DNA from 2 places in the Bacillus sp. GM2 genome. Region 2 is predicted to be linked to the other one. Evidence: riboswitches for the same ligand, from Rfam matches in the RefSeq annotation. Region 2 holds a riboswitch; the other holds the start of a gene.

Region 1 (4,042 bases), 550 kb from region 2:
CGTATATTGACCGAGCCCTTTCGCCAGCTCCTCTCCCAAGCTTAGAACCGTAATGGAACGGGCGATGACAAAAACGACGGCCAAACCGAGCGCTGCCGCCGGAACCAACAACTGAATGCTGATCCATTTCGTGCCAGCGACACCTCCGGCATACCAAAAACTGACGTCGCGCGCCACATCAAAATGGATCGCGATGCTCGTAGAAAGAGCGCTCAGAAACGTGCCGACAGCCGTACCGGCCAAAGCCAGCTTTACAGGCGTAAGACCGCCTTTTGAAAACATTCCGATCGCAAAAACGAGCCCCGCTCCAAGACCCGCTCCGGCAAACGACCAGATCATCAGCCCGACCGATGAGGTTCCCGGAAAAAAAGCAAACGCGACAGCAATTGCGAAAGCTGACCCGTGCGTGACGCTCATAATTTCCGGCGATGCGAGTGGGTTTCTCGTCATCCCCTGCATCACGGCTCCGGAAACCGCCAAGCAGGCGCCCACAAGAGCCGCACTTACCGTCCTTGGCAGTCTGAGTTCCTGAATAATTTGATGGGCCGTATTTTTCGCATCAAAATGAAAAATGGCGTCCCAAACAGTTCCAAGCTTTATATCAGCCGCACCGAGCGCAATCGATAATGCGGCGCCAAACAGCAGCAGCATGATTCCGCCGGCCAGGACAAAAACAGCTCCGAGCGGACGGCTGATCGGTCTCTGTTCCTCATCACGGCCATCCGTGCTGTTGATACGATGTATGTTTTTGTAAGAACTCACTCGATGCCATTCCTTTCGATCTTTTTAACCGATAACGATTATCATTTTCATTTTATAGTATAACAGGCCTAAGCGGAAATTTTAATCAAAAATTTCGGCGGGAATCAAAAAGCCAGCCGATCTTCTGCTAAAAGACCCGACTGGCAAAGAACTTTATCACACTTGATTATTTTTGAACTTTTTGTAGACGAACGGGTATATCGCAAGACCGACGAAAAACAGCCCGATTCCCAAGATAAAGGTGGTCAAGTCAGAGGTACCTGAAACGATGACCCATAAAGAATACGCCAGAGCAGCCAAAGCGATGATGCCGTCCCCTGTTCTTGAACCTTTCAGTTCGCCGTATGTCTCCCCTTTGAGGATGAGCTTCAAGCTGAAAACAGCCGCCACAAGATAAGGCACAAGGTAAGCGAGCGTCGCCGACGTTGTTAAAAACGTAAAGGCCTCGCTGATCGTTCCCGAAACCGTTGAGAAAATAAAGATCTGCGACATCACGTTTGTGACGATCAATGAATTGACCGGGCTTCCCTTTTTGTTCGTTTTCGCAAAGAAAGCAGGAAAATCACCGGCCTTTGCCGCCTGATACGGAACCTCTGCGCCGATTAAAATCCAGCCGAGCATCGATCCGAACAAAGAAACGATTGCCAAGACCGCCATAATCACGCTGCCAAAGCTGCCGATGATCACGTGCAGCACATCAACGAACGGTTTATCCGATGCCTGGAGCTGATCGTGCGGGATGACGCCCATCGTTATTAAAGTGATGACCATATAAATGCCGAGCGCAATTAACAGTCCGGTAATCGTCGCGCGTTTGACATCGCGCTGGGATGATGCGCGCCCTGATAAGATCACCGCAGACTCGATGCCGACAAACGCCCACAGCGTTGAAATCGCCGCATTGTGAACCTGTCCGCCCAGCCCAATACTTTTGCCTTCTGATTCGATAGGAAAATAAAATGATTCGAATAAAGCCGTCTGAAAAACGAACAAACCTGCAACAATAAACAGGACAAACCCAAGCACTTTGGAAAAAGTCGCTAAAAAGTTCAGTTTACCCGCTCCATTTATGCTGGAGACTAAGATGAAATGCGTCCCCCATAACAAAATTGTACATACGATAAATGTCAAGAGCTGGCCGAGTGTAACGGGGTGGCCGCCGAGTTCAATCAGCTCGCGTCCGTCAGTTAAGATCGGCAGGAAAGTCGTCAAATAGCCTGCAAGGCTTGTAATGATGGCGACGTTGCTGATCCAGCTTGCCACCCAATACCCCCATACCATTGTAAAACCTGCCGCATTCCCTTTTTTAGGGGCTGAGAATAAAGCTCTTGCATAGCTTTGCGGACCTGCTTTAAGATCCGGGCGGCGAATGGATAAATGACCGAATACAAGGGCGATCATCAGCACCCCCGCACCCGTCACCAGCCATGCCGCCGTTACGCCGAACGGGCTTGCCGTCTGGGCGAGTGTGCTGGGGAGCATAAAAATCCCTGAGCCGACCATATTGCCGACAACAAAAGCGGTAAGAAGCCAGAAGCCCCATTTTTTTGTCTGTTCCATAAGATATAACCTCCGAGCATTTTATAAAAAATATGCCGGACCAGACCGTGAGATCATTCAAAATAAAAAAAGCATGAACAAAAGTCCATGCTTTGGTTAAACATACACTCTTGATCTCCGGATAGCCCTCCGCGGGAAAACCCGCGGCAGTCCTGCACTTATTCAATGCAGACCCAGCATAAAGAATGAATGGCTTCCTTATGCTTCGGCGCTGATGCCTTTTGCATATGATCATCGGCCCCATCAGCCTCACACATGCGACTCATCATCCGCGCAACCTCTACCTCACTAAGAGTTAAGAGTGAGGATTTATCACATATTCTGAAAAGAGGTTACCAGAGAAATTTTAATCTGTCAAAGGGAAGTGATGGAAAAAACGGACAGCCGCGCCAAAAGGCCGCCTGTTTTGGCAGCCTTCTGTAGAATGGAAGACGGCGCTTCCATCTGGCATTTATCGGTTGTTTTTCTTTTTGTTGACCGCCTCTTGCAAAGGGTCTCCTTTCAGCGCTTGTCCTGCGTCTTCAAGCGCCCCCCGAACGGCGTTTTGGTCCTTTTCCTTATTTCCTCTATCTTTATTAAAGAAAATACCCAAATGAATCACCTCTTTAAAAATGTGGTACAATTTTAATTTGGCTTATCATTTTAAAATTATGCAGAACCTTGGAGTGTGTTTTTCAACTGAAAACACCATATTTTAGATGAAAACGTGCCGATTGCCTCAAGAAAATGCGGTTTTTCAGCTGACAAGTTGTCACCATCTGTCTTGAAGGCCGTCAGAACTCTTGATATAGTTTTCATTAGGAAATTGTTATAGGTCTTAAAGGAGAAGCGATATGACAGGAAAAACACACATCATGGGAGGGGTCGCTTCTTGTACGGCTGCTGCTTATTTTTACGGATATGATCCTGTGTTCATGACAGCTTCGGGTGTTATCGGAGCATTGATTCCGGATATTTGCCATACAAAAAGCAAGATCGGCAGAAGGCTTCCGATTTTATCAGCAGTGATCAGTTCTGTCTTCGGGCACAGGACGTTTACACACAGCCTGCTCTTTTTGCTCATCACGGCATTTGCGGCACATTTATATTTTGCAGATCAGAGCATACTTGTCGGATTGATGGCCGGAATGGCGAGCCATCTGCTCCTTGATGCCGGGACTGTAAACGGCATCAAACTTTTCTTTCCGTCCGCCATTAAGGTTCGGCTCCCCCTTTATATTAAAACCGGCGGGAAGGCAGAACAAGGCGTTCTTGCTGTGCTCACCGTTGTGTCGTGCTATTTTATTGCGAACTTGATCGCCTGACGAAAGAGACGGTTTGACCGATTGCTATATTGTGCTTTTTTTAGTCATTTTATCTTGGTGTTCTTTACCTGCGGGGATTATATGTGAGGAGCTATTTATATGAAAGAACAATTTTTTAAAAAGCAGTGGTTTTTATGCCTGTCCATATTTTTTATGTGGATGAAGACGTACTTCATCTACAAGCTGGGCTTTAATTTACAAATCGACAACGCACTTCAGGAACTGATCCTGTTTATCAACCCGCTTAGCTTTCTCATCCCTGTACTCGGCATCAGCCTCTTTTTTCGCGAAAAAACGCAGCGCTTCTATTTAATCGGGGCTAATGTCGTCCTGACGGGCATCTTGATTGCAAACAGCATTTTTTATGGTTTCTACATCGATTTCATCACCATTCCCGTCCTGTTCCAGGCAAAAAA
Region 2 (4,042 bases):
AACGATGGAAAAACAGAAAATGATGCTGAATGACATGGTTGACCGCGATGTATTTGCCTATTCGTATGACAAGGGCTGGATGTGCGTCCAGGTCTTCTTCATCAGGCAGGGCAAATTGATTGAAAGAGATGTCAGCATGTTTCCTTTATACAGGGAAGCAGACGAGGAATTTCTGACATTCATCGGGCAATTTTACTCCAAAAACAACCATTTTCTTCCGAAGGAAATTTTGGTGCCTGACAGCGTCGACAAGGACATGATTGAGGAGCTTTTGGACGTGAATGTGCGCCAGCCGAAAAGAGGAGCGAAAAAAGACCTGCTGCTCCTTGCCCATAAAAATGCAAAGCTCGCTTTGAAGGAGAAGTTTTCGCTCATTGAACGGGATGAAGAGCGGACGATCGGCGCGATTGAAAAGCTCGGAAAAGCGCTGGACATCTACACGCCATACAGAATTGAAGCGTTTGATAACTCAAATATTCAAGGAACGGACCCTGTTTCGGCCATGGTTGTATTTCTCGATGGAAAACCGCATAAAAAAGAGTACCGCAAATATAAGATCAAGACGGTTGAAGGTCCTGACGACTACGGATCAATGCGCGAAGTCATCAGAAGAAGATATACAAGGGTGCTGAAAGAGAATCTGCCGCTGCCTGATTTAATTTTGATCGACGGCGGAAAGGGGCAGGTGTCTGCCGCCCTTGACGTTCTGGAAAATGAACTGGGTCTCGATGTCCCTGTTGCCGGTCTGGTGAAAGACGATAAGCACAGAACATCCAACCTTTTGATCGGCGATCCCCTTGAGATCGTCCAGCTTGAGCGGAACAGCCAGGAATTTTACCTGCTTCAGCGCATTCAGGACGAAGTGCACAGGTTTGCGATCAGCTTCCACAGGCAGCTCAGGGGAAAAAGCGCATTTCAATCGGTGCTGGACGGCATACCGGGCGTCGGCGAACAGCGGAAAAAACTGCTGTTAAAACATTTCGGTTCCGTTAAGAAAATGAAGGAAGCGAGCGCCGAAGATATCCGCAAGCTCGGCATACCTCTGAAAACGGCGCAGCTGATCGAAGAGGCATTGAAAAAATAATGTTGAACTTTTAAAAAGAATCTGATAGAATTTGTACTAATTTCATAATAAGATCGTGTGATATGGTGAAGATAGAGGTGCGAACTTCAAGAGTAGGCTTGATGAGGAAGATGGATTCCGATGAAGAAAGCCGAAAGGGGAGCGTCGCCGAAGCGGGGAAAAATCCACTCGTTTTTCCTGCTGGCTTTACATTGAATAAATGTGAGGCTGTCAAGAAATCATTTCTTGGAGAGCTATCTCGTTGTTTAAGATCATCGGCATTTTTGTTGGTTAAAGCAATGAGGGAATTCTCTCGTTGCTTTTTTTGTGCAAAAAAAACCGTACAGGCCGCCGGTCAAGCTTTCCTCTTCATACATAAACAAACACGAACGAAAACAAAAAGGGTGGTATTTGATGGGTCTCATCGTCCAAAAATTTGGCGGAACTTCCGTAGGGTCAGTGGAAAAAATATTGAATGTCGCAAACCGCGTCATCGAAGAAAAACAGCGCGGTCATGATGTTGTCGTCGTCGTTTCGGCGATGGGCAAATCGACGGACTCCCTCGTCGCGCTTGCCAAGGAAATCACCGAGCAGCCGAGCAGCAGGGAAATGGACATGCTGCTGACAACAGGAGAGCAGGTGACGATTTCGCTGTTGACAATGGCTTTGCAGAACAAGGGGTATGATGCGGTTTCCTATACAGGCTGGCAGGCCGGCATCGAAACCGAAAATATTCACGGCAACGCAAGAATTACGAACATTGATACAGCCAAGCTGAAAGAGCGCCTGAATGAAGGGAAAATCGCCGTTGTCGCCGGATTCCAGGGCGTCACAGCGGAAGGCGAAATCACAACGCTCGGCAGAGGCGGATCAGATACGACAGCCGTTGCCCTCGCAGCAGCCCTGAAAGCTGATAAATGCGACATTTACACCGATGTGCCGGGGGTTTTCACGACGGATCCCCGCTATGTGAAAACAGCGCGGAAGCTGGCCGGAATCTCCTACGATGAAATGCTGGAGCTTGCCAATCTTGGAGCAGGCGTCCTTCATCCGAGAGCTGTTGAATTTGCGAAAAACTACCAGGTGCCTTTGGAAGTCCGTTCAAGCACCGAAAAAGAAGCCGGCACATTAATCGAGGAGGAATCATCAATGGAACAGAATTTAATCGTAAGAGGCATTGCATTTGAAGATCAGATCACACGCGTGACCGTATGCAGCCTGGCGAGCGGCCTGACAACGCTGTCAACGATTTTTACAACGCTCGCCAAACAGAACATCAACGTTGACATCATCATTCAATCGGTGACAGGCACAAGCAAAACGTCGATTTCTTTCTCAGTGAAAACGGAAGACTTAAAACGGACGGTTGAAGTTCTCGAAGAATACAAAGACGCGCTCGACTATGAACAGATTGAAACGGAAAACAGGCTTGCCAAAGTGTCGATCGTCGGTTCTGGCATGATCTCCAACCCGGGAGTAGCAGCGGAAATGTTCGCTGTGCTGGCGGAAAAAAACATCCAGGTCAAAATGGTCAGCACATCCGAAATCAAAGTTTCGACTGTCGTCAACGAAGGCGATATGGTGAAAGCCGTTGAAGCGCTGCATGATGCTTTTGAACTGTCGAAGCAGACAGCAGTCATTTAAAAAGAAAAAGGCGGGACTTTTGCAGTCTCCGCCTTTTTGCATAGTTATGCCGGGTCTTTCAAATCCCATTTCACCGTTAAAACCACTTTTCCGGCTCTTTTTTTCACCTGTTCATAAGATTCGGCAATTTGTTCGTTCATCAGCTGGATTTGCTCGGCGATAAACCCGGCTTCAAGCTGAAAGCAGGGCTCCTTTTGATACTTGAGGCGGTTTGAAACCAGCGGGCCTTCGAGTTCAAACTCAAGCTCCTGTTTTTTTGAATGGACGATCGCAAGCGTTCCCCAGCCTGCATCCTGAAAGAAAGCGGGAAGATCCTCCCGGGATTCAAGCGGGAACTTGCGGGCGAGCTTTTTTCCCGCCCAGTACATCATATCTGCGTAGTCTTGTCCCAGCATATCGGGAAGCAGCACTTCCCTGATCAACTCATAGCCATATGCGGAGACTTCCAGCTCTTTTAATTGCGCTAAGTTTGCTTCATATTTATTCATATCCAATGTCTCCCCTCTTTTCTCCGTTTATTATAGCTTAAATGGGGTGAAAGATTACAGCGGAGACATGCATTTAGGAAGAAAAAAATCTGATATATTTATATTTTGATAAAATAAAATTTTCTAAAATATGATTAAATTTTAGAAAATTTCAATTTATGTACGCGTTTTCTTGACGCCTATTTCTCATAGGAGTAAAATGAAATTGTCATAAAAACTTAACAAAGTGCGATATTTGAAACAGGACGGGGGATAGGAGACCTTTCATTTTTACTGCACTTTTCAACTAGGGGGTAAAGCAATGGCCGGGAACAGAGAGTTTGTTTATCGAAGACTGCATTCTTTGCTTGGCGTCATACCGGTGGGCATATTTTTAATCCAGCATTTGGTTGTCAACCATTTTGCGGCAAGCGGAGAAGAGGCGTTTAATAACGCCGCTCATTTTATGGAAAACCTGCCGTTCAGGTACGCTTTGGAAATCTTCGTGATTTTCCTTCCGCTGATTTATCATGCTGTTTATGGAGTATACATAGCTTTTACAGCGAAAAACAATGCGAACAGATTCGGATTTTTTAGAAACTGGATGTTCGTTCTGCAGCGGATTACAGGAATCATTACCTTGATTTTTGTCAGCTGGCACGTGTGGCAAACACGGATTGCCGCCCAAATGGGGGCAGAGGTGAACTTTGACATGATGGCTGATATTTTGAGCTCCCCGATCATGCTCGGCTTTTACATTGTAGGTGTCCTCTCAACAATCTTCCACTTTTCAAACGGTTTATGGTCGTTTGCTGTCACTTGGGGAATCACCGTTTCTCCCCGCTCACAGCGAATCGCCACGTTTGTG

What was found. A riboswitch is a leader RNA that binds a small molecule or an ion and turns the genes downstream of it on or off. The one in region 2 is predicted to bind lysine.
Region 1: linked by a shared signal. The riboswitch ahead of ACVC9U_RS01420 (amino acid permease) and the one ahead of ACVC9U_RS04380 (aspartate kinase) in region 2 are both predicted to bind lysine.

What each region holds. Positions count from the first base shown of each region.
Region 1 covers NZ_JBRKSZ010000007.1:124,382-128,423, reverse strand. Annotated here, with positions in the region: gene ACVC9U_RS01425 (FecCD family ABC transporter permease) at 1-762, opposite strand, end outside; gene ACVC9U_RS01420 (amino acid permease) at 919-2,322, opposite strand; lysine riboswitch at 2,437-2,613, opposite strand; gene sspJ (small acid-soluble spore protein SspJ) at 2,774-2,914, opposite strand; gene ACVC9U_RS01410 (metal-dependent hydrolase) at 3,156-3,626, shown strand; gene ACVC9U_RS01405 (LTA synthase family protein) at 3,726-4,042, shown strand, end outside.
Region 2 covers NZ_JBRKSZ010000007.1:670,731-674,772, forward strand. Annotated here, with positions in the region: gene uvrC (excinuclease ABC subunit UvrC) at 1-1,084, shown strand, start outside; lysine riboswitch at 1,149-1,328, shown strand; gene ACVC9U_RS04380 (aspartate kinase) at 1,478-2,707, shown strand; gene ACVC9U_RS04385 (YslB family protein) at 2,752-3,195, opposite strand; gene ACVC9U_RS04390 (succinate dehydrogenase cytochrome b558 subunit) at 3,497-4,042, shown strand, end outside.